2 regions of the Pseudomonas sp. Ma2-10 genome follow, and region 2 is predicted to be linked to the other one. Evidence: predicted binding sites of a transcription regulator. Region 2 holds the regulator's gene; the other holds the start of a gene.
The links. Region 2 encodes FliA, which starts transcription of late flagellar genes. Its sites were predicted from a motif close to CTAAAGTTTNNNNNNNNNNNGCCGNTAA; they were not measured.
Positions count from the first base shown of each region.

Region 1: the regulator FliA is predicted to act here: its motif matches at 1,753-1,780, upstream of ACXPVS_RS02200 (methyl-accepting chemotaxis protein).

Region 1 is NZ_JBTEYL010000001.1:491,844-499,078, forward strand. Features, by position in the region: gene ACXPVS_RS02200 (methyl-accepting chemotaxis protein) at 1-1,635, opposite strand, end outside; gene ampE (regulatory signaling modulator protein AmpE) at 1,818-2,654, opposite strand; gene ampD (1,6-anhydro-N-acetylmuramyl-L-alanine amidase AmpD) at 2,654-3,211, opposite strand; gene ACXPVS_RS02215 (hypothetical protein) at 3,276-3,503, opposite strand; gene nadC (carboxylating nicotinate-nucleotide diphosphorylase) at 3,653-4,501, shown strand; gene ACXPVS_RS02225 (DUF6388 family protein) at 4,552-4,857, opposite strand; tRNA gene ACXPVS_RS02230 (tRNA-Thr) at 4,995-5,067, opposite strand; gene pnp (polyribonucleotide nucleotidyltransferase) at 5,207-7,235, opposite strand, start outside.
Region 2 is NZ_JBTEYL010000028.1:26,080-33,314, reverse strand. Features, by position in the region: gene ACXPVS_RS23915 (chemotaxis protein CheA) at 1-737, opposite strand, end outside; gene ACXPVS_RS23910 (protein phosphatase CheZ) at 775-1,563, opposite strand; gene ACXPVS_RS23905 (chemotaxis response regulator CheY) at 1,586-1,957, opposite strand; gene fliA (RNA polymerase sigma factor FliA) at 2,125-2,865, opposite strand; gene fleN (flagellar synthesis regulator FleN) at 2,862-3,692, opposite strand; gene flhF (flagellar biosynthesis protein FlhF) at 3,809-5,137, opposite strand; gene flhA (flagellar biosynthesis protein FlhA) at 5,149-7,235, opposite strand, start outside.

The sequences.
Region 1 (7,235 bases), on a different contig from region 2:
GGCCACCACCGCAAAACCACGCCCCTGTTCACCGGCCCGAGCGGCTTCGATGGCGGCGTTGAGGGCCAGAAGGTTGGTCTGCTCTGCGATGCTCTTGATCACCTCCAGCACGCGGCTGATGGACTGGCTGTCGCTGGCCAGTTGATTGATCACCAACACCGACTGATCGATCTCACTGGCCAGTGCCGCGATGCTGCCCTGCTGGGATTCCACCAGCCCACGACCGCTGATGGTCTCATCGTTGACGCTATGAGCGCTGCTGACCGCTGCCGCGGCACTGCGTGCAACCTCAAGGGACGTGGCGGACATCTGGTTCATGGCCGTGGCGACCTGCTCGATCTGAGTGCGCTGCCCCGCCACCGCCTGGTTGCTCTGGGCGGAAACGCTCTCCACCTGCCCGGCCTGGCGTTCGACCTCACTGACGGTCTGGCCGACCCGCTCGATCAGGTCATGGATTTTCTTCACGGTGCCATTGAACACCTCGCCCAACTCGCCCAGTTCATCGCGGCTGTTGGCGCTGAAGGTCACCGTCATGTCGCCGCCCGCGACTTTGTCCATCACCGCGCCAAGACGTTTGAGGGTGGTGCGGGTCGAGGCGTAGAAGCCGCCGTAAAGGTAAAAGATCAACACAAACACCACCGACAACGCCACGGCCTGCAAGACCATGTGGGTGCGGTTCTGCTCCAGTCGCTGTTGCAACTGGGAGCCGAGAAACTTCAGGGTGGCTTCGTTGAGTTGGTAGGTCTGCTCCATCAGGCCGCTGACCTGATCGTAAAAGCCCTGCCACGGCGCATCCAGCGTGTCGGCCATCACTACCTGTTCTTCGAACAGTTCACTGGCCTTTTTCATCGATGCCTTGCTGTTATCAGCCTGAGTAGCCAGGGTTTCCCGTGCCGCTTTGCTGGAGCCCAGCGCGTCCTGCAACTTCAGGGCATATTCGGCGTGCAGTTTCTCTATCTGCGCCAGCAACTCATCAAAACGGGTACTCGATGCTGAGTTGAGAAAGCCCTGCCCCAGCGAAAAAGAACCCATCGCCCGGCCTTCGCCCAGAAGCTGGGTAACGGACGGGGTGACATTGGTAATGAGTTCGCTCATCTGGCGCATGTCGCTTTGGGTGTCACGACTGAGACCGGCCTGACTGGCGATGATCTGGCTGAAAATTTGCGCGTTGCCGAGCAACTTGCTGATCATCGCGCTTTTGCTTTGCAGGGAGTTTTCCGTTTGCTGGGCCTTGAACGCGGCGATCATTTCATCGCGCTTGCCATCGAAAACCATGATTTGCTCGGGGTCCGCAGTCATCGCCGTCAGCCCTTGCAAACGGGTCAGCACATTTTGCCCCAGGGTACTGATCTGCGACTCGACATTGCCGGCCTTGCCGGACTGACCAAGGGTGACGTTGATCTGCAGCAGGTTGTTCAGGGTTTCCAGATCGCGCCGTAACGTCAGGCTGCTGCCCAGTAGGTCAAGGCTCTGCAACTCGACCCGGGTGCCCTGGAATTCTCGATAAGAATCGCGCACCAGATAGAAGTTGGTCACCAACATCGGCACAAGGAACAGCACGCTGATCAGGCTGAACTTCATGCCAAAGCTCAGGCGATTCATCAGCGCGACGGCGGGATAGAGCAAGCTCATCACTGGAAGTCTCCCTTTGATTTCTTATTTTTATTGACAGGCGCGGGTCGAGAGCAGATAGCCACTATTCGGCGCTAGCTCTGTATAACTTAAATCGGCGGGAGGTTTTGTAACATAAGGTTAACGGCGAGATGCACGCCGTCTTGTAGCCGCTGGCGAAGCTGCTGCTACAAGGGGCAGCGTGTTTACGGAAGGACGGTCCACAACGCGAAACCGGCGTACCAGAGCACTGCCGCGCGCAGCAGCAGTTCCCAGATCCGATCCAGGCTGTTGATGCCGTCAGGCCCGACCACCGGCGCCGGGATTTCACCCGCCACCAGTCCGACCTTCTCGATCAATTGGGCGGCGCTGATGTTCCAGTTCAGTAGCTCGTGCAGCATCACTCGGCTGACCGCGACAAAGTTGCCGACCAACGCAAAACTCGCCGCCAGCAGACGCACCGGCACCCAGTCGAACGCATGACGCAGTTTTGCCGCGCGCTCTACCACGGCCGGGTTCTGCCCGTGCTCTTCGGCCAGGGCCAGCAGTCGATAGCTCAACGCCGCGACAGGCCCCAGCAGGAAGTACCAGAAAATCACCGCGAAAAAGCTCTGATAAGCCTCCCACAGCAAATGCCCTTCGACTCGTTCCAGCAGTTGTTCGCCGCTATCGGCACAGATTCCCACATCGCGGTCCGCTACATGAGCGGCAGCTTGCAGGTCCTCCCGGCGCCATGCATCGCGAAACGGCCCGAGACCGGCCAGCAGATCACCGCGGCCGAGACTGTAAATCACCACCAGCAGATGCACCGGCAACGCCAGCAGCCCGTAAGCCACCGGGTCCAGCACCAGTAGCAGCAAACCCAGCAGTGCCACTGGCAACAACACCAGTATCAGCAAAATCAGCCACGGACGATTGACCATGCGCGAACTGGTTTCCAGCTTGGCCAGCTCCCGCAACCAACCGCCATCGCGCTGAACCCGATGACGCAGGGCCGAAAACTTCTCGATCCAGACCGCCAACAGCAACACCAGAAAACTCATTATTGTTCCTCTTTTGCCAGGGCCGCCCGATAGCGTGCCCAGTCGAACGCAGGCCCAGGATCAGTTTTACGCCCGGGTGCGATGTCACTATGCCCGCAAATACGCTGTGCGGTGATGGCCGTGAACGCGCTTTGCAGTTGCCGGGTCAGGGTCGTCAACGCTTGATACTGAGGGTCGGTGAACGGCAGATCATCCGTGCCTTCAAGTTCAATGCCCACGGAAAAATCGTTACAAGTTTCCCGCCCTTCGAAACTCGAGACACCGGCATGCCAGGCGCGCTCAAGACAAGAGACAAACTGAGTGACGGTACCGTCACGTTCGATCAGAAAGTGCGCAGACACACGCAGGGCGGCGATCCCTTCAAAGTAGGGGTGCTCCGTGACATCCAGACGATTCTGGAAAAACGCCTGCACCTTGCCGGTGGCGAATTGCGCAGGCGGCAAACTGATGTTGTGGATCACCAACAGGGAAATTTCGTCCGAGGGGCGCGCATTGAAGTTGGGGGAGAGGCAAATATCTACGCCCTGACACCAACCGCTCGCGGGGTCCAACTGCATACAGGTTCCTTCAACGGCAACGGTGTAGGCGCCCAGTATGCCGCGATAGACCCTCGGGGCGCGATCACTTGCCGCGATTGAGGCGCCGCAGGACAGTTTCTTGCAGCACCTCGACCATTACCGGACTATCGATAGACGGCTCCAGCTTTTGCCCTGGACGTTCGAACAGTTGAACGTGCATGGCTTTCTGGTCAGTCAGTTCGTCCAGGGCGAACCCGTCGCGGTTGAGCACTTTGCTGACCATCCCCTCCACTGCCACGCGACGCTCCACGCCGGCATTGGGCAGCGCCACCGAGGCGTTTATGGCAGCGCTAACTTAGTGTTGATTACTCAGTCGAATCGACCAAATGCAGGTTGCAGAGCGATGGGAACGCCTCTGATGCCTTGGGTTGCCCAGCGCCATGGCCCTATAATCGGGTCACTTTGTTTGTGGAGTCCGTTATGCCGAATCTACGTCTCGCCGATTTGACCGCCGAAATCGAAGCCAACGTGCGCCGTGCGTTGCTCGAAGACATCGGCAGCGGCGACATCACCGCACAGCTGATCCCGGCCGAACGCCTGGCCAAAGCCACGATCATCACCCGCGACGCTGCCGTCATCTGCGGCGCCGCCTGGGTTGATGCCGTGTTTAGACAGCTGGACCCACGTGTTGCAGTGCACTGGCAGGTGCTCGATGGCGAGCGGGTGAAACCCAATCAGGTGCTGTTCCACCTCGAAGGCCCGGCGCGCTCGCTACTGACGGGCGAACGCAGTGCCCTGAACTTCCTGCAGTTGCTTTCTGGCGTGGCCACACGCGCGCAGTACCTGGCGGATTACGTTGCAGAGACTCAGGTGAAGTTGCTCGACACCCGTAAAACCTTGCCGGGGCTGCGTCAGGCGCAGAAGTACGCCGTGACCTGCGGCGGGTGCCATAACCACCGTATCGGCCTGTACGACGCCTTCCTTATCAAGGAAAACCATATTGCCGCCTGCGGTGGCATCCCGGAGGCCATCAAAGCCGCGCACAAGATTGCCCCGGGCAAACCGGTGGAGATCGAAGTGGAAAGCCTGGAGGAACTGAAGGAGGCCCTGGCAGCCGGTGCCGACATCATCATGCTCGATGAGTTGAGTCTGGATGATATGCGCGAAGCCGTACGCCTGAACGGCGGCAAGGCGAAACTGGAGGCCAGCGGCGGTATCAACGAAAGCACGCTGCTACCGATCGCCGAAACGGGGGTGGATTACATCTCGATTGGTGCGATGACCAAGGATGTGAAGGCTGTCGATCTGTCGATGCGCCTGAGCCTTTGATAACGCTTGTGTGAATGAAAAACGCCAGCCTCGTGAGGCTGGCGTTTTTATCAGACCACCAGATTGTTCATCTCGCAGTACTCTTCCCACTCGACGCCCAACACCTCGGCAGCCTCCTTGTGCAGAACAAGGCGCGCAGCCTCGAACTCTTCAGGGGTTGAGGTGTACTTGAGCGTCAGCTCCCAGGGCTGCAAGCCCTGAGACTCTGCCTCATCCTCGAATGCCCACTGGATCTGGTCTTTCTGATCGTCGGCGGGCAAGTCCTTGATCTCTTCGGCTAGCTGGGGCGAATCCACCAAGTACTTCTTCAGCGCTTCTGCGTGTCTGGCTTCTTGAGTCATCTCTTTAACGGTCATGGCGTTCTCTTTGATCTGAGGAATGGAAGATGGATCTGGATCATCAAGGATCTCTCTGACGCAAAAAAACCGTTTGAAGCCCGGCTTGCCTGGCCTTCAGAACCATTCGGGATCATTTGAAAACAACGTGTCGCTCGTGCCCGAGACAGGAGTCGAACCTGCGACCTTCGCGTTACGAGTGCGCTGCTCTACCAACTGAGCTACACGGGCAGTGGACTAAACCTAGCACTGACTTTGGGGGCAGGCAACTTCATGACCCGTCTCATTTTTTTGCAGGCAAAAAAATGCCCCGCAGCTTTCACTGCGGGGCATTTTTTATAACGTTGAAGCGGTCAGGCGTGGAGGCTGATTAAACGCCCGAAGCCTTGGCTGCTGCTACGTCTTTGATGGACAGCTTGATACGGCCGCGGTTGTCCACGTCCAGTACCAGTACTTCCACTTCCTGGCCTTCTTTCAGGATGTCGGTCACTTTCTCTACGCGAGCGTCGCTCAGCATCGAGATGTGAACCAGACCGTCCTTGCCCGGCAGGATGTTGACGAATGCGCCGAAGTCGACGATGCGCTCAACCTTACCGACATAGATCTTGCCGATTTCAGCTTCAGCGGTGATGCCCAGAACGCGCTGACGTGCAGCTTCAGCCGCTTCCTTGGTTTCGCCGAAGATCTTGATCGAGCCGTCGTCTTCGATGTCGATCGAAGCCTTGGTCTCTTCACAGATCGCACGAATGGTCGCGCCGCCTTTACCGATGACATCACGGATTTTGTCGGTGTCGATTTTCATCGCGATCATGGTCGGAGCGTTTTCCGACAGTTCGGTACGCGACTGGCCAATGATCTGGTTCATCTGACCGAGGATGTTCAGGCGCGCTTCCAGGGCTTGGCCCAGAGCGATTTCCATGATTTCTTCGGTGATGCCTTTGATCTTGATGTCCATCTGCAGCGCGGTAACACCTTTGGCGGTACCGGCTACCTTGAAGTCCATGTCGCCGAGGTGGTCTTCGTCACCCAGGATGTCGGTCAGGATGGCGAATTTCTCGCCTTCTTTAACCAGACCCATGGCGATACCGGCAACCGGTGCCTTCATCGGAACGCCGGCGTCCATCAGAGCCAGGGAAGCGCCGCAGACCGAAGCCATGGAGCTCGAACCGTTGGACTCGGTGATTTCCGACACAACACGAATGGTGTACGGGAACACGTCGGCAGCAGGCAGCATGGCTGCAATCGAACGACGGGCCAGACGGCCGTGACCGATTTCGCGACGGCCAGCGCCACCCATGCGACCACACTCACCTACCGAGAACGGAGGGAAGTTGTAGTGCAGCATGAACGGGTCTTTTTTCTCGCCTTCCAGGGTGTCCAGCAGTTGTGCGTCACGGGCGGTGCCCAGTGTTGCAACAACCAGAGCCTGGGTTTCGCCACGGGTGAACAGTGCCGAACCGTGGGTCTTTGGCAGAACACCGACTTCGATGTTCAAAGGGCGTACGGTCTTGGTGTCGCGGCCGTCGATACGTGGCTTGCCGTTAACGATGTTTTCGCGAACGGTGCGGTATTCGATTTCGCCGAAAGCCGCTTTGACTTCGCTGGAGGAAGGCTGGCCTTCTTCACCGGACAGCTTGGCAACCACCTGGTCTTTCAGTTCGCCCAGACGAGCGTAACGGTCGGCCTTGATGGTGATGGTGTAAGCCTGGGAGATCGCGTCGCCGAACTCGGCACGGATAGCACCCAACAGAGCAGTGGCTTCTGGCTGTGGAGCCCAGGTCCAGGTCGGCTTGGCCGCTTCAGCGGCGAGTTCTTTAACGGCGTTGATCACCACCTGGAACTCGTCGTGAGCAAACAGTACAGCGCCCAGCATCTGGTCTTCGGTCAGCTCTTTGGCTTCCGATTCAACCATCAACACAGCTTCCGAAGTACCGGCAACGACCATGTCCAGGCTCGAAGCTTTCTGTTGTTCGTAAGTCGGGTTCAGCAGGTAGCCGGTGCTTTCGTGGAACGCAACGCGTGCACAGCCGATCGGGCCATCGAAAGGAATACCGGAGATTGCCAGGGCAGCCGAGGTACCGATCATCGCAGCGATGTCCGGATCGGTCTTCTTGCTGGTGGAAACGACGGTGCAGACAACCTGCACTTCGTTCATGAAGCCTTCTGGGAACAGCGGACGGATCGGACGATCGATCAGTCGGGAAGTCAGGGTTTCTTTCTCGGAAGGACGGCCTTCACGCTTGAAGAAACCGCCAGGGATCTTACCGGCAGCGTAAGTCTTTTCCTGGTAGTGAACGGACAGAGGGAAGAAGCCCTTGCCTGGATCGGCTTGTTTGGCACCGACTACAGTCACCAATACGCTGACGTCGTCGTCAACGGTGACCAATACTGCGCCGGAG
Region 2 (7,235 bases):
TTGCCGTGCAACTGATCGAGCAGTGCTTCGAACTCGTCGTCGGTGATATCGGAGCTGTCGCCTGCCGCTTTCGGGGCAGCCGGTGCGGCCGGCGCCGGGGCTACCGCATCGACGGCGAACTGGCCTTTACCGTGCAGTTGATCGAGCAACGACTCGAACTCGGCATCGGTAATTTCGTCGCTGCTCGCCACATTACTGCTCGGGGCTTGCGGGGCTTGCGCCTGAGCCTTGACGGCGTTCAGCGAGTCCAGCAGTTGTTCGAATTCGTGATCGGTGATGTCACCCGATTCGCTCTCGGCGGCAGGTTGTTCCACCACCTCGGCGACCGGTGCCGTTTCATCGGCGATTTGCGGCTCGGCCAGACGGGCCAGTGCCGCAAGCAATTCTGGCGTGGCAGCCGTGATCGGGCTGCGCTCGCGGACTTCGGTAAACATGCCGTTCACCGCATCCAGCGCTTCGAGAACCACGTCCATCAGTTCCGAGTCGACGCGACGCTCACCCTTGCGCAGGATGTCGAACACGTTCTCGGCGATGTGACAGCACTCCACCAGCTCGTTGAGCTGGAGGAAGCCGGCGCCTCCTTTTACAGTGTGAAAACCGCGAAAAATTGCATTGAGCAAGTCCGCATCATCGGGTCGGCTTTCAAGCTCGACCAGCTGTTCGGACAGTTGCTCTAGAATCTCGCCGGCCTCAACCAGGAAATCCTGAAGGATCTCTTCATCGGCGCCGAAGCTCATTAAGGGGGTGCTCCTAAAGGTCTAAAAACCTAAAAACCTAAAATCCAAGACTGGATAGCAAATCGTCCACATCGTCCTGACCGGACACAACATCTTCTCTTTTATCGGCATGAATCTGCGGACCTTCACCCTGAGAGAGATGTTTTTGCGGATCTTTTTCTGCACGCATCGCTTCACGGTCATGTTCGATGCCCGCAAAGCGGTCCACCTGACTGGCCATAAGCACGAGCTTGAGCAGGTTGCTTTCAACTTCGGTGACCAATTGGGTCACGCGCTTGATCACCTGACCGGTGAGATCCTGGTAATCCTGAGCGAGCAGAATGTCGTTGAGGTTGCCCGACACAACGCGATTGTCTTCGCTGCTGCGTGTCAGGAAACCGTCGACTCGCCGAGCCAACTCGCGGAACTCTTCAGCCCCGACTTCGCGACGCATGAACCGTCCCCAGTCGGTGCTCAAGGCCTGGGCTTCGTTGCTCAGGCCGTTGACCAGCGGCGTGGCGTTTTCCACCAGGTCCATGGTGCGGTTGGCAGCAGCCTCGGTCAGCTTGACCACGTAACCCAACCGCTCGGTGGCATCCGTGATCTGCGAGACTTCCTCGGCTTGCGGCATGTTCGGGTCAATCTGGAAATTGACGATCGCGCTATGCAACTCGCGAGTGAGCTTGCCCACTTCCTGATACAGGCCACGGTCACGGGTCTGATTGAGCTCATGGATCAGTTGCACAGCGTCGCCGAACCTGCCTTTTTCAAGGCTTTCGACCAGTTCGACCGCGTGTTTTTTCAGGGTCGACTCAAAATCGCCCTGTGAAGATTCTTTATGCTCCATAGCTCCCCCGTGGCGCAGTTGCTCAACCGATGCGTTCGAAAATCTTTTCGATCTTGTCTTTCAACGCCTGGGCCGTGAAGGGTTTGACCACATAGCCGTTTACACCGGCCTGGGCCGCTTCGATGATCTGCTCGCGCTTGGCTTCAGCGGTCACCATCAGCACTGGCAAGTGCTTGAGTTTTTCATCGGCGCGCACGTGGCGCAGCAGGTCGATACCGGTCATGCCAGGCATGTTCCAGTCTGTTACCAGAAAGTCGATGCTGCCGCTGTTGAGCACCGGAATGGCAGTAGTGCCATCGTCGGCCTCGACAGTGTTGGTGAACCCAAGGTCACGCAACAGGTTTTTAATGATCCGCCGCATCGTTGAGAAGTCATCAACGATGAGGATTTTCATGTTCTTGTCCAATTCGACCTCCAAGCAGTCTTAAACGCGCCCAGCACCTGGACGCGCCATTTCATTCAATCCGGCAAAGCACTCAATGACTGTCTGGAGCACAACAGATCGTGACCGGCAAGGTTCAACACCCCACCAGCCGCGTTCGCAGTGTCCCCACACTGCCTTCAGCGCGCTCGCCACTCCCCCAAACGCCCCCGCAAACGGGCCGCGCACTGGCTGTGTAACTGGCTGACCCGAGATTCGCTGACCCCCAGGACCTCACCGATTTCCTTGAGATTCAACTCTTCGTCGTAGTACAGCGCCAACACCAGTCGCTCACGCTCCGGCAAATTGGCAATCGCGTCCGCCAGCGCCGCCTGGAAGCGTTCATCTTCCAGATCGCGTGACGGCTCGAGATGAGCACTGGCGCCATCCTCGTGCAGCCCTTCGTGTTCGCCGTCCTGCAACAGATCGTCGAAACTGAATAACCGGCTACCCAGGGTGTCGTTCAAAATCCCGTAATAATCGTCGAGACTCAATTGGAGTTCGGCCGCAACCTCGTGATCTTTAGCGTCACGACCGGTTTTAGCTTCAATCGAGCGAATGGCATCGCTGACCATCCGGGTATTGCGGTGGACCGAACGTGGCGCCCAATCCCCCTTACGCACTTCATCGAGCATCGCGCCACGGATTCGAATGCCCGCGTACGTCTCGAAGCTCGCACCTTTGCTGGCGTCGTATTTGGTCGACACTTCAAGCAGGCCGATCATACCGGCCTGAATCAGGTCTTCGACCTGGACACTGGCCGGCAGACGCGCCAGCAAGTGGTAGGCAATGCGTTTAACCAGTGGCGCGTAACGCTCGATCAGCTCGTACTGCGCGTCACGTGCCGACTTCTTGTAGAAGTTGTAGCCACTGGCTGTCATAGCACCGGTCCTGCGGTTTGTTGCACGAGGCGCTCGACGAAAAACTCCAGGTGACCACGCGGGTTGGCAGGCAGCGGCCAGGTATCGACCTTCTGTGCAATGGCCTTGAACGCCAATGAACACTTGGACCGCGGGAAGGCTTCGTAAACGGCGCGCTGCTTCTGCACCGCCTTGCGCACACTTTCGTCGTAAGGCACCGCACCGACGTATTGTAAGGCGACGTCAAGGAAGCGATCCGTGACCTTGGTCAACTTGGCGAACAGGTTGCGCCCTTCCTGCGGGCTCTGGGCCATGTTGGCCAGGACGCGGAAGCGGTTCATGCCGTAATCGCGGTTAAGCAGTTTGATCAGTGCGTAGGCGTCGGTGATCGAGGTCGGTTCGTCGCAGACCACCAGCAACACTTCTTGCGCTGCGCGGACGAAACTGACGACCGAGTCACCAATACCCGCCGCGGTGTCGATCACCAGCACGTCGAGGTTGTCGCCGATATCGCTGAACGCCTGGATCAGGCCGGCGTGTTGAGCCGGGCTCAAATGAACCATGCTCTGTGTACCGGACGCGGCCGGGACGATGCGGATGCCGCCGGGGCCTTGCAACAGTACGTCGCGCAGCTCACAGCGGCCTTCGATCACGTCGGCCAAAGTACGTTTGGGTGTCAGCCCCAGCAGTACGTCGACGTTCGCCAGCCCCAGATCGGCGTCCAGCAGCATGACGCGCCGGCCGAGCTCAGCAAGAGCCAGGGACAAGTTCACTGACACGTTAGTCTTCCCGACGCCACCTTTGCCGCCGGTCACCGCGATCACCTGTACGGGATGCATGCTGCCCATGAATTTTTTTTACCTTGTCTTACTTAGACGGAGGCCACATTACTGGCTGCGCGTTCACTAACTGAACAATGCATGGCAGACCATCGATGTAGGTACAAAAACTGTTTATTAATACCTCAGCCGACCTGCTTGGTCGGGCTGTGGTAAATATCAGCGAACATGTCAGCCATGGCTTCTTCGCTGGGTTCTTCTTGCATTTGCACGCTGACGGCGCGACTGACCAACTGATGACGACGCGGCAGATGCAAATCATCCGGAATCCGCGGGCCATCGGTCAGATAGGCCACCGGCAATTCATGACTGATGGCCAGGCTCAGCACCTCGCCCAGACTTGCCGTTTCATCCAGTTTAGTCAGGATGCAGCCAGCGAGCCCACAACGCTTGTAACTGTGATACGCAGCCGTTAGAACCTGTTTCTGGCTGGTGGTTGCCAACACCAGATAATTTTTCGATTTGATGCCACGACCGGCCAGGCTTTCGAGCTGCATGCGCAGTGCCGGATCGCTGGCCTGAAGGCCCGCGGTATCGATCAGCACCACGCGTTTGCGTAGCAAAGGCTCCATCGCCTGCACCAGCGATTGGCCCGGATCGACATGCGTCACCGACACATTGAGGATCCGGCCCAACGTCTTGAGTTGTTCCTGAGCACCAATGCGGTAGCTGTCCATGCTGACCAGCGCGATATTCTGCGCGCCGTACTTGAGCACGTAACGGGCCGCGAGTTTGGCCAGGGTGGTGGTCTTGCCCATGCCGGCGGGGCCGACCATGGCAATCACGCCGCCCTCTTCCAGGGGCTCGACTTGCGGTGTGGCGATCATCCGCGCCAGGTGCGCCAGCAACATGCGCCAGGCCTGACGGGGTTCTTCAATATCGGTAACCAGCGCCAGCAAATCGCGCGACAACGGGCCGGACAGGCCAATACGTTGCAGGCGACGCCAAAGATTGGCCTGGGCCGGACGGCTGCCTTGCAGCTGATTCCAGGCCAGGGAGCCGAGTTGCACTTCCATCAATTCGCGCAGGCTGTTGAGTTCGAAACGCATCGAGTCGAACGCCCGTGGGTCGACGCCACCGGTGACAGGTGCCGCAGCCGGTGCAGCACGGCGGGGTTCGGTGTAGGTCGCCTCGATCAGCGGCTCCGCGGCGGTCAATGGCAGGCCGGCGAACAATTGGCGATTGGTGGACTTATCGCTCTCGCCATCGCTGCGCAGGCTCAGTTCGGCCTGGGCGGTGACGATCCGCGATTGGGTCTTGCGTAGCTCGTCTTCAAGCTCCATGTTCGGAACGCGCGGAGCCAGCGCCGACAGCTTGTAATCCAGGGCAGCCGTCAGTTCAACACCACCGGCGATCCGGCGGTTGCCAATGATAGCGGCATCAGCGCCCAGCTCATCACGAACCAGCTTCATGGCCTGACGCATATCGGCGGCGAAAAAACGCTTAACTTGCATAAACCACTACCTCAGCCGTTGGGCCCTACTGTCGCAACGATGGTCACTTGCTTGTTGTCAGGAATTTCCTGGTAAGCCAACACATGCAAACCCGGAACTGCCAATCGGCCGAATCGCGACAGCATCGCGCGAACCGGACCGGCTACCAACAGAATCACCGGTTGACCTTGCATTTCCTGACGCTGCGCCGCATCGATCAACGAGCGCTGCAGTTTCTCAGCCATGCTTGGCTCCAGCAGAACACCCTCTTCCGAGCCTTGCCCTGCCTTCTGAAGACTATTGAGCAATATTTGTTCCAACCTTGGCTCCAGAGTGATCACTGGGAGCTCGGAGTCAGTCCCTACAATGCTTTGGACGATTGCGCGGGATACACCGACGCGAACCGCGGCCACCAGCGCGGCAGTATCTTGACTCTTGCTGGCATTGTTTGCGATGGCTTCGGCAATGCTGCGAATGTCCCGTACTGGTACCTGTTCGGCCAGCAATGCCTGCAATACTTTGAGCAACTGCGACAGAGACACCACACCAGGCACCAGCTCTTCGGCCAGTTTTGGCGAGCTTTTGGCCAACAATTGCATGAGTTGCTGCACTTCTTCGTGACCGATCAACTCGCTCGAATGCTTGTACAAAATCTGGTTCAAGTGCGTTGCCACTACCGTACTGGCATCGACCACGGTGTAACCGAGGGACTGTGCCTGGGCGCGCTGGCTGACTTCGATCCAGACCGCTTCCAGCCCGAAAGCCGGATCTTTGGCGGTAATGCCGTTGAGCGTACCGTAGACCTGCCCCGGATTGATCGCCAGTTCGCGGTCCGGGTAAATCTCCGCCTCGGCCAGGATCACCCCCATCAGGGTCAGGCGATAGGCACTCGGGGCCAGGTCGAGGTTGTCACGGATATGCACAGTCGGCATCAGGAAGCCCAGGTCCTGGGACAGCTTCTTGCGCACGCCCTTGATCCGCGCCAGCAACTGCCCCCCCTGATTGCGGTCCACCAGAGGAATCAGCCGGTAGCCGACTTCCAGGCCGATCATGTCGATCGGAGTGACGTCATCCCAGCCAAGCTCCTTGGTTTCCTGAGCGCGAGCCGGCGATGGCAGCAGTTCCTGTTGACGCTTGACCTCTTGCAAGGCCTGAACCTTGACCACGTTCTGCTTCTTCCAGAACAGGTAAGCACCGCCAGCCGCCAGGGCCGCCATGCTGAGAAAGGAGAAGTGCGGCATGCCGGGCACCAGGCCCATGACCGCCATCAGGCCAGCGGCTACCGCCAACGCTTTGGGCGAGGCGAACATCTGGCGACTGATCTGCTTGCCCATGTCTTCGGAACCGGAAGCACGGGTCACCATGATCGCTGCAGCTGTAGATAAAAGCAGTGATGGCAATTGCGCCACCAAACCGTCACCAATCGTCAGCAACGCGTAAACCTTGCCGGCTTCGGCAAAGCTCATGTTGTGCTGGAAGATACCGACCGCCACACCACCAATCAGGTTGATGAACAGAATCAGCAGGCCGGCAATGGCGTCACCACGCACGAATTTGCTGGCACCGTCCATGGAACCGTAGAACTCGGCTTCCTGGGCCACTTCCATCCGGCGCAGCTTGGCCTGGCTCTGGTCGATCAGGCCGGCATTCAAGTCGGCATCGATGGCCATCTGTTTACCGGGCATCGCGTCGAGGGTGAAACGCGCGCTCACCTCGGAAATCCGCCCGGCGCCTTTGGTCACCACGACGAAGTTGATGATCATCAAAATCGCGAAGACGACGATACCGACCACGTAGTTACCGCCGATCACCACCTCACCAAAGGCCTGGATCACCTTACCGGCGGCGGCATGGCCGTCCTGACCGTTGAGCATGACCACCCGCGTGGAGGCCACGTTCAGTGCCAGTCGCAGCAATGTTGCCACCAGCAGAATGGTCGGGAACACCGCAAAATCCAGCGGCCGCAAGGCGTAGACGCACACCAGCAGCACGACAATCGACAAGGCAATGTTGAACGTGAAAAACACGTCCAGCAGGAACGGCGGCACCGGCAACATCATCATCGCCAGCATGACCAGCAGCAACAACGGCACACCCAAATTGCCTCGACTTAGGTCGG